Regions from separate parts of the Variovorax sp. Soil_C_39 genome, predicted to be linked through region 1. Evidence: riboswitches for the same ligand, from Rfam matches in the RefSeq annotation. Region 1 holds a riboswitch; the other holds the start of a gene.
The links. Region 1 has a riboswitch for S-adenosylhomocysteine ahead of ahcY (adenosylhomocysteinase). Riboswitches for the same ligand answer to the same signal wherever they lie in the genome.
Positions count from the first base shown of each region.

Region 2: linked by a shared signal. The riboswitch ahead of metH (methionine synthase) and the one ahead of ahcY (adenosylhomocysteinase) in region 1 are both predicted to bind S-adenosylhomocysteine.

Region 1 is NZ_JBDGJQ010000011.1:91,770-97,009, reverse strand. It holds gene metF (methylenetetrahydrofolate reductase [NAD(P)H]) at 1-219, opposite strand, end outside; gene AC3A6J_RS23400 (TlyA family RNA methyltransferase) at 230-1,039, opposite strand; gene ahcY (adenosylhomocysteinase) at 1,039-2,478, opposite strand; S-adenosyl-L-homocysteine riboswitch at 2,547-2,615, opposite strand; gene phaP (TIGR01841 family phasin) at 2,771-3,271, shown strand; gene AC3A6J_RS23385 (FadR/GntR family transcriptional regulator) at 3,287-3,610, opposite strand; gene AC3A6J_RS23380 (GntR family transcriptional regulator) at 3,517-3,915, opposite strand; partial or broken gene AC3A6J_RS23375 (M20/M25/M40 family metallo-hydrolase) at 3,918-4,730, shown strand; gene AC3A6J_RS23370 (amino acid ABC transporter ATP-binding protein) at 4,752-5,240, shown strand, end outside.
Region 2 is NZ_JBDGJQ010000005.1:12,862-18,101, reverse strand. It holds gene AC3A6J_RS14300 (LysR family transcriptional regulator) at 1-760, opposite strand, end outside; gene AC3A6J_RS14295 (PACE efflux transporter) at 864-1,328, shown strand; S-adenosyl-L-homocysteine riboswitch at 1,378-1,481, shown strand; gene metH (methionine synthase) at 1,541-4,255, shown strand; gene AC3A6J_RS14285 (ArnT family glycosyltransferase) at 4,299-5,240, shown strand, end outside.

The DNA of each region.
Region 1 (5,240 bases):
GGCGCCGATGCACGAGAAATGGCTGGCGGCGTCGACGCCTTCGGACAGGATCTCCTGCACCGCACCGAAGGTGCCCTGGTGCGTGGAGCCGCCGGCGCCGTAGGTCACCGAGCAGAACTCGGGCTTGCGCGCATAGAGCTGCTGGCGCACCGCGCGCAGCTTGACCGCGCCCTCGGGCGTCTTGGTCGGAAAGAATTCGAAACTCAGCGGAAGGCGCACAGGCGTCCCCTCAGGCGCCGTCCGCAGGGACGGCATGGATGAAAAACTCGCGGTTGCCGTCGCCACCGGCGATCGGGCTCTCGAACCACTGCACCACGCGCAGGCCGAGCGCCTCGCAGGCGTCGCGCAGGCGCTTCTCGACGATCTCGTACATCGCCGGATCGCGCACGATACCGCCCTTGCCGACCTGCCCGGGCTGCAGCTCGAACTGCGGCTTGACGAGCATCAGCAGGCGGCCGTCTGCGGCCAGGAACTGCACCACGGCCGGCAGCACCAGCGTGAGCGAGATGAAGGACAGGTCGCCGACGATCAGGTCGAAGCGCGGTTCGGCTGGCGCGTCGGTCTCTGCGGCGCCCTCTTCCTCATCCTCGCCCTTGTCCTGCAGGTCCTCCGCCGACAGCGCACGCGCATTGACACCCTCGATGGCGAGCACGCGCTCGTCCTCGCGCAGCTTCGCATGCAGCTGCCCGTGGCCGACATCGACGCCCACCACCCGGGCCGCGCCGCGCTGCAGCAGGCAGTCGGTAAAACCGCCGGTCGACTGGCCGACGTCGAGGCACAGCAGGCCGGCCGGGTCCACCCCGCTCACGGCCAGTGCGCCTTCGAGCTTGAGCCCGCCGCGCGAGACGTAGCGCGCCTCGGCCGCATCGTCGAGCGCGAGCTCGGCGGACTCCGGCACCTCGTCGCGGTTCTTCACGACGGTGCGCCATGCGTCGGCCGTGCCCGCATCGCGCCAGCGCATGCCGCCGGCAATGAGCCGCACGGCCTGCGAGCGCGAGGCGGCAAGGCCGCGTTCCACCAGCAGCTGGTCGGCGCGCATCAGTAGCGGTACGTGTCCGGCTTGTAGGGGCCGTTCTTGTCCACGCCGATGTAGGCGGCCTGCGCGTCGGTCAGCTCGGTGAGCATGGCGCCGACCTTCTTCAGGTGCAGGCGCGCGACCTTCTCGTCGAGGTGCTTGGGCAGCACGTAGACCTTGCCGGCCTGGTAGGCGTCGGGCTTGGTGAAGAGCTCGATCTGCGCGATGGTCTGGTTGGCGAACGACGACGACATCACGAAGCTCGGGTGGCCCGTGCCGCAGCCCAGGTTCACGAGCCGGCCCTTGGCCAAGAGGATGATCTTCTTGCCGTCGGGGAAGGTGATGTGGTCGACCTGCGGCTTGATCTCTTCCCACTCGTACTTCTCGATCGACGCGACATCGATTTCGTTGTCGAAGTGGCCGATGTTGCAGACGATGGCCTGGTCCTTCATCTTCACCATCGTGTCGTGCGTGATGACGTCCTTGTTGCCCGTGGTCGTCACGAATATGTCGGCCTTGTCGGCGGCATATTCCATGGTGACGACCTTGTAGCCTTCCATCGCGGCTTGCAGGGCGTTGATCGGGTCGATCTCGGTCACCCACACCTGGGCGCTCAGCGCGCGCAGTGCCTGGGCCGAGCCCTTGCCCACGTCGCCGTAGCCGGCCACGCAGGCGACCTTGCCGGCGATCATCACGTCGGTCGCGCGCTTGATGCCGTCGACCAGCGACTCGCGGCAGCCGTACAGGTTGTCGAACTTGCTCTTGGTGACCGAGTCGTTCACGTTGATGGCGCGGAACAGCAGCGTGCCCTTGGCGCTCATCTCGTTGAGGCGGTGCACGCCGGTGGTGGTTTCCTCGGTCACGCCGATGATCTCTGCCGACTTGCGCGTGTACCAGGTCGCATCGACCGCGAGCTTGGCCTTGATGGCCGCGTAGAGGATGCGCTCTTCCTCGCTGCCCGGGTTGGCGAGCACGCCGAGATCCTTCTCGGCGCGCTGGCCCAGGTGCATCAGCAGCGTGGCGTCGCCGCCGTCGTCGAGGATCATGTTCGGGCCTTCGCCCTTCGAGCCCTTGGGACCGAAGTCGAAGATCGCGTGGGTGTAGTCCCAGTAGTCCTTCAGCGACTCGCCCTTGATCGCGAACACCGGCGTGCCTGCGGCGGCGATCGCGGCGGCGGCATGGTCCTGCGTCGAGAAGATGTTGCACGAGGCCCAGCGCACCTCGGCACCGAGCGCCTGCAGCGTCTCGATCAGCACCGCGGTCTGGATCGTCATGTGCAGCGAGCCCGTGATGCGCGCACCCTTGAGCGGCTGCGCCTTCGAGAACTCCTCGCGGATGGCCATCAGGCCGGGCATTTCGGTTTCGGCGATCCTGATTTCCTTGCGGCCCCAGGCAGCGAGCGAGAGGTCGGCGATTGCCTGGTCGGCGGAGGAGACGGGGGTGGGCTTGAGAACAGCGCTCATGAGAACTCCAACAAAGCTGGTTTGAAAGATGCCACTGCGTTCGGGGAAAAAAGACTCACCGCGAGAACAGCGGATGAGCGTGGTTGCGATGTGGTCCGAGCCTCACGCCTGATGGCGCTGCAACGCTCCTCGGAATCGGGGATTGTAAGCGTGAGGCCTTCCGGGGCCAATCGGCGGGACTTCCCACATTGAGAAAAACGGGCAGCCGGCGTATCGTGGCGGCGGCACTTCGCCGCCCGGGCGGCCAAGCCTTTCTCTCTCTTCCTCACACGACGCAACAGGAGATGTCACCATGGCCACTGCCAGGAAAGCCGCCCCCCGCAAGACCACCGCGAGCAGCAACGCAAGCGCCACCGACACGAAGAAGACGCCCCCCGGCGCCGCGGAGATGTTCAACCCCCTCAAGGCCATGGCCGACCGCCTGCAGGACCTCGACCTCACGGGCGGTGCCGGCAAGGTGCTGGAAAGCAGCCGCAAGGACCTGCAGGCGCTGATGCAGGCCAACGAGAAGTCGTTCCAGGGCCTGCAGACGGTGGTGCAGCGGCAGACCGAGATGATCAAGCAGGCCATCGGCGAATGGCAGACCGCGGCCAAGGGCATGCCCGGCAAGGATGCGAAGGAGAATCTCGCCAAGCTCGACGAGCTCGGTCGGCAGTCGTTTCAGCGCGCGGTGGACGACATCCAGGAACTCGCCGGCCTCGCCGCCAAGTCGCAGGCCGACGCGTTCGAGGTTGTGCGCCAGCGCATCCAGGCCAACGTCGACGAAGTGACGCAGATGCTCAAGCGCAAGTAGGCGCTTGGGCGCCGCTCAGTCGATCAGCGCGCGCCGGACGTCTTCCTGGAGGCTGCGCAGGTGCTCGCGCATGGCCGTGCGGGCACTTTCAGCGTTGCGGGTGCGCAGCGCGCCCACGATCTCGCGGTGCTCGTCGTGGTTTTCGCTGTGGCGGTGCAGCGGGCTGTGAAGCCGGAACAGGCGCGCGTTGACCCGCAGCTCTTCCACCAGCCGCGGAAACACCACGTTGCCGCTGGCGTTGGCGATCAGCAGGTGGAAGCGGTCGTCGAAATGCCAGTGCTCCGTCTCGCTGTGCTCGCCCTCGCCCAGTGCGTGGATCTCGGCTTCGAGCGTTTCGATCTCGGCGTCGGTGATCTTGCCGACTGCAAGCGCGATGGCCTCGCATCGATCACCTCGCGTGCGCGCATGCAGTCGAAGTACTCCTTGGTGCCGAGCGCCCGCACCGCATACGAGCGCGCATCGCGCCGCACCAGCAGGCCTTCGCCCGCGAGCCGCACCAGCGCCTCGCGCATGGGCGTGCGCGAAATGCGCAGGTCTTCGGCCAGCCTGGCCTCCTGCAGTGGGCTGCCCGGAGAGATCTGGCGGTCGAGGATCAGCATGCGCAGCCGTTCGTAGGCCTGCTCCGCGAGGCTGGCGGAGCGCACCTCTGGCCGCCTCGGGCACCGCGCTGGCCGGCGCGGTCGAGTTGCACCTGACCTACGACGAGGAAACCGGCGGCATGACCGGCCCCGGCTGGATCCTGTCGAAAGGCCTGAGCCGGCCCGACTACGTGCTGTCGGCCGCCTTCTCGCACCACGTGGTGGTGGCGCACAACGGCTGCCTGCACCTCGAGGTGACGCTGCGCGGCACCTCGGCGCATGCCGCGCGGCCCGACACCGGCCATGACGCGATCGAAGCCGCGGCCACGCTGCTGCCCGCGCTCTACCGCTACCGCGACGGCCTCGCCGCACACCCCTCGCGCACGCCCGGCATCGGCCATCCCACGATGGTGGTCGGCCTGATCGAGGGCGGCATCAACACCAACGTGGTGGCCGACAAGCTGAGCCTGCGCATCGACCGCCGCATCGTTCCGGAGGAATCGCCCGAGGCCGTCGAGGCCGCGCTGCGTGAGGTGATCGAGGTCGCCTGCCGCGGCCTGCCCGGCATCTCGGTGGAGATCCGCCAGATCCTGCTGGCGCGGCCGTTCGCGCCCGCGCCTGGCGCCGACGCTTTTGCCGCGTTGGTGTGCCGCGAGGCCAGCGAGGTGATGGGCAAGCCGGTCACGCCGATCGGCGTGCCGCTCTACACCGACGCGCGCCTCTACAGCGAGGCCGGCATCCCGACCGTGATGTACGGCGCCGGCCCCGAGTCGCTGCTCGAGGCCAACGGCCACCGTGCCGACGAGCGCGTGCCGCTCGACGACCTGCGCCGCGCCACCTGCGTGGTCGCCAACGTTCTCCATCAACTGCTCGCGCGCTGAAGCACTGCGCAGGAACCCGCCATGATCGACATCAGCCACGTCAACAAGCACTACGGCGCCTTCCAGGTGCTGACCGACTGCACCACCCAGGTCCGCAAGGGCGAAGTGGTGGTGGTCTGCGGGCCTTCGGGCTCGGGCAAGTCCACGCTCATCAAATGCGTCAACGCGCTGGAGCCGTTCCAGAGCGGCAGCATCACCGTCGACGGCGTCTCGGTGGGCCACCCCAAGACCGACCTCAACAAGCTGCGCGCGCGCGTGGGCATGGTGTTCCAGCACTTCGAGCTCTTTCCGCACCTGTCGATCGAGGAGAACCTCTCGATCGCGCAGCAGAAGGTGCTGAAGCGCTCGGCCGGCGAGGCGCGCACCGCCACCATGGCGCTGCTCGAGCGCGTCGGCATGCGCGCCCATGCGCACAAATACCCCGGCCAGCTCTCCGGCGGCCAGCAGCAGCGCGTGGCCATTGCGCGCGCGCTTGCGATGAACCCGGTCGCGATGCTGTTCGACGAGCCC
Region 2 (5,240 bases), on a different contig from region 1:
GCGCACCGGTCGCCACGTGCGGCCGGGCGAAATTGCGCGGCAGCCAGCCCCAGCCGAGGCCGGCGGTGATCAGGCTCAGCGCGGCCAGCGCGTTGTCGGTGCGCCAGACATGGCGCGCGAACACGAAGCGCGGGTCGCTGGTGGCGAGGTCGCGTCCGGCCACCACGATCTGCCGCGTGTTCGTGAGGTGCTCCTCGCGCAGGCGCTGGCCCGCGGCCGCCTGCAGCACCGGATGGCCGGGCGCCATGACCGCCACCATGGTGTCGCTGCCCACCTCCTGGAATCCTTCGCGGCCGTCGAGGCTCGGCCGCTCGAACACCAGCGCCAGCTGCGCGCGCCCGCTGTGCAGCAGGGCCAGCGCATCGGCCTGCGGCGCCGCCAGCACCTCGACCTGCAGCAGCGGGTATTCGTCGGCGAGCGCCGCGAGCGGACCGCTCCAGGGCGCCGCCAGCAGTTCGGGCGCGATCGCCAGCGTGAGGCGGTCTTCGAGCCCCCGCGTGAGCGCGAGCGCCTGCACCTGCAACTGCTTGAGCTGCGCCGCGAGCAGCCGCGCCTGCGGCTCCAGAGATCGCGCGGCGGCGGTCGGCTGTGGCTCGCGGCCGCTGCGGTCGAACAGCGGCAGCGCCAGCTCGGCCTCGAGGTTGGCGATCGCCATGCTCACCGCCGACGGCACCTTGTGCAGCGCACGCGCCGCGGCCGAGAAGGAGCCGTGGTCGATCACGGCCAGAAAGACTTCGACGCTGTCGCTGGAGAAGGCCATGGGTGTCGATCTATCAATAAAACTGAAACAAGTTAACTTTTTATATCAGCAAATCACAAATAAAGTCCAGGCATCGCTTTTTCATTTGCCAGAGGAACAGGTCATGCAGGGCATCCAACGCCGCGTCGTCTACATCGCTCTTTACGAAGGGATCGCCATCGTGGCCGCCAGCGCCGGGCTGGCGCTGATGACGGGCGCGGGGCTCGGCCATTCGGGCGCGCTGGCCGTCGCGGCCTCGGTGGTCGCGGTGATCTGGAACCTGCTGTTCAACGCGCTTTTCGAGCGCTGGGAAGCGCGCCAGCTGGTTCGCGGGCGCAGCCTGCGCCGCCGTATCGCCCATGCGATCGGCTTCGAGGGCGGCCTGATCGCGGTGCTGGTGCCGCTGTTCGCCTGGGGCCTGGGCGTGTCGCTCTGGGAGGCGCTCGTCATGGACCTGGGCCTGGTGGTGTTCTTCCTGGTCTACACCTTCGTCTTCAACTGGGGCTTCGACCGCGTGTTCGGCCTGCCGGCCTCGGCCGCCCCCGCCACGCCCGCGCCAGCGGACGGGATGGCGCGCCAGGGCGCCTGAACGCCCCCGCGCGGCCGCGGCGCCTGCCGCAGCCGGTAAAATCACGCTCCCTTCCAAGGAGCGTTGCAGCGGCGGCCCACACAGCGGCCCGCCGTCAGGCTTGGAAGGCGCCCTGCTGGCCGGGGCGCAAGCCGCCAACGACGCTCACCTGCCGTTTTTCCCTGCACAGGTGAGCCCCGATGAGTGATGTTTCCACGACCCCCGTTCCCGCGATGAAGCTGTCCGGCCTCGAGCCGGTGGCCATCGGTGCCGGCTCGCTGTTCGTCAACATCGGGGAGCGCACCAACGTCACCGGCTCGAAGGCCTTCGCGCGGATGATCCTGAACGGCCAGTTCGAAGAGGCGCTGGCCGTGGCGCGCCAGCAGGTCGAGAACGGCGCGCAGGTGATCGACATCAACATGGACGAAGCCATGCTCGACAGCAAGGCCGCGATGGTGCGCTTCCTGAACCTGATCGCGAGCGAGCCCGACATCGCGCGCGTGCCGGTGATGGTCGACAGCTCGAAGTGGGACGTCATCGAGGCGGGGCTGCGCTGCATCCAGGGCAAGGGCATCGTCAACTCCATCTCCATGAAGGAAGGCGTCGACAAGTTCAAGCACGAGGCCCGGCTCGTGCGGCGCTATGGCGCGGCGGCGGTGGTGATGGCCTTCGACGAGAAGGGCCAGGCCGACACCTTCGAGCGCAAAATCGAGATCTGCGAGCGCGCCTACCGCATCCTTGTGGACGAGGTGGACTTTCCGCCCGAGGACATCATCTTCGACCCGAACATCTTCGCGATCGCCACCGGCATCGAGGAGCACGACAACTACGCGGTCGACTTCATCAACGCGGTGCGCTGGATCAAGCAGAACCTGCCGGGCGCCAAGGTGTCGGGCGGCGTCTCCAACGTGAGCTTCAGCTTCCGCGGCAACGACCCGGTGCGCGAAGCGATCCACACCGTGTTTCTCTACCACGCGATCCAGGCCGGCATGGACATGGGCATCGTCAACGCCGGCATGGTCGGCGTGTACGACGACCTCGAGCCGACCTTGCGCGAGCGCGTGGAAGACGTGGTGCTGAACCGCCGTTCCGATGCGGGCGAGCGCCTGGTCGAAGTGGCCGAGACCGCCAAGAGCGGTGCCAAGGACGACAGCAAGAAGCTCGAATGGCGCGGCACGCCGGAGCATCCGGTGCACGTCAACCAGCGCCTGTCGCACGCCATGGTGCACGGCATCACCGACTTCATCGTCGAGGACACCGAAGAGGCCTACCAGCAGATCCTCGCCAAGGGCGGCCGGCCGCTGCACGTGATCGAAGGCCCGTTGATGGACGGCATGAACATCGTGGGCGACCTGTTCGGCCAGGGCAAGATGTTCCTGCCGCAGGTGGTGAAGTCGGCGCGCGTGATGAAGTCGGCCGTGGCCCACCTCATTCCCTACATCGAGGAAGAGAAGCGCCAGGACGAGGCCGCGGGCCGCGACGTGCGCACCAAGGGCAAGATCATCATCGCCACGGTGAAGGGCGACGTGCACGACATCGGCAAGAACATCGTCACCGTCGTGCTCCAGTGCAACAACTTCGAGGTGGTGAACATGGGCGTGATGGTCCCGTGCCACGAGATCCTGGCCCGGGCCAAGGTCGAGGGCGCGGACATCGTCGGCCTCTCGGGCCTGATCACGCCGAGCCTCGAGGAGATGCAGTACGTGGCCGGCGAGATGCAGAAGGACGACCATTTCCGCATCCGGAAGATCCCGCTCATGATCGGCGGCGCCACCACCAGCCGCGTGCACACGGCCGTGAAGATCGCACCGCACTACGAAGGCCCCGTGGTCTACGTGCCCGACGCCTCGCGCAGCGTGAGCGTGGCGCAGAGCCTGCTGTCGGATCAGGCGGCCGCCTACATCGGCGAGATCAACGCCGACTACGACAAGGTGCGGCTGCAGCACGCCAACAAGAAGCAGGTGCCGCTGTGGCCGCTCGCCAAGGCGCGCGCCAACAAGACGCCGATCGACTGGTCGAACTACGTGCCGCCGGTGCCCAAGTTCATCGGCCGGCGCGTGTTCAAGAACTTCGACCTGACCGAGCTCGCGAAGTACATCGACTGGGGCCCGTTCTTCCAGACCTGGGACCTGGCCGGGCCGTTCCCCGCGATCCTCAAGGACGAGGTCGTCGGCACCGAGGCCGTGCGCGTCTATGCCGACGGCCAGCGCATGCTCAAGCGACTGATCGAAGGGCGCTGGCTCACCGCAAGCGGCGTGGTGGGCTTCTGGCCCGCCAACACGGTGAACGACGACGACATCGCGCTCTATACCGACGAGACGCGCAGCGAAGTGGCGCTCACCTGGTACGGCATGCGCCAGCAGGCAGAGAAGCACGTGATCGACGGCGTGATGCGCCCGAGCCGCTGCCTGGCCGACTTCGTCGCGCCGAAGGACAGCGGCCTGGCGGACTACGTGGGCGTGTTCGCGGTCACCGCGGGCCTGGGCGTCGAGAAGAAGGAGAAGTACTTCACCGACGACCTCGACGACTACTCTGCCATCATGCTCAAGGCGCTGGCCGACCGGCTGGCCGAGGCCTTTGCCGAGGCGCTGCACCATCGCGCGCGCACCGACTTGTGGGGCTACGCGAGCGACGAGGCGCTCGGCAATGACGAGATGATCGCCGAGAAATACCGCGGCATCCGCCCCGCGCCCGGCTACCCAGCCTGCCCCGACCACAGCGTGAAGCGCCCGATGTTCGACCTTCTGGGTTGCGCGGACATTGGCATGACGCTCACCGAAAGCCTCGCTATGATGCCGGCCGCCAGCGTGAGCGGTTTCTACCTGAGCCACCCCGACGCCACGTACTTCAACGTCGGCAAGATCGGGCACGACCAGCTGCAGGACCAGGCCGCGCGGCGCAAGCAGAGCGAATCCGAACTCGAGCGCCTGCTGGCACCCAACCTTTGAACCCGCCGGCCGCCCGGCACCGGGAGTCGTTATTCAGAAGCTGATGTTTGCAGCCGCGCAGTACGCGGCATGGGCGGTCTTCGTGGTCGCCTGCTGGGGCGCGGGACGCGCGCTGCTTGCGCACCTGGCGCCGCCGCCCCGTCGCGATGCCTGGCTCGAGGCGGCCATGGCCGCGGCCCTCGGGGTCGGCTTCTTCATCTGCGCCTTCCAGCTGCTCGCGGTCTTCGGCCTGTTCAAGCCGCAGGCCACGGCGGCGCTGGTCGGCGCGGGCGTGCTGGCGGCGGCGCTGCAGGCAAGGCCCTGGTGGCGCGCGCTGCGGGTGCTGCGCGGCACTGCGGCCGTCGCCGCCCGGGCGCCCTGGGCGCGCAACGAGAAGATCGCCGCCATCGCGCTCGCGCTGGTGGCGCTGCCATCGATCGTCGCGCCGCTCGCGCCACCGGCCGCGTTCGACGAGCTCATGTACCACCTGCCCTATGCGCGCCTGGTGGCCGAGCAGGGCAGCCTCGGCATCCACGAGTGGCTGCGCTACCCCTGGTTCCCGTACAACTACAACCTGCTCTATGCGGCCGCGCTGCAACTCGGCGACGACGTGCTGCCGCACCTGCTCAACGGACTGGCCGGCGCGCTCTCGGTGCTGATGGTCTTTCGCCTCGGGATGCTGCATGCGAACCGGCTCACCGCCTGCATCGGCGCCGCGATCTGGCTCGGCATCGGCGACTATTCGAATGCGCTCATCGACATGGGCGTGGCGCTCTTCGTGCTCACGGCCTGCGTGGCGCTGTGGTGGTGGCGCGAGTCCGAGCCGGTGGCGGGCGGCATGCGCTGGCTCGGCGTGGCGGCCTTCGCGCTCGGCGTGGCTGCGGGTTCCAAGTACCAGGCGCTGACCTTCCTGCCGCTGGTGGCGCTGTTCGTCGTGTGGCACGAGCGGCGGCCCAAGGCCTGGGCGCTGGCGCTGGCCTGCTTCCTCGTGCCCTGCATCTATTGG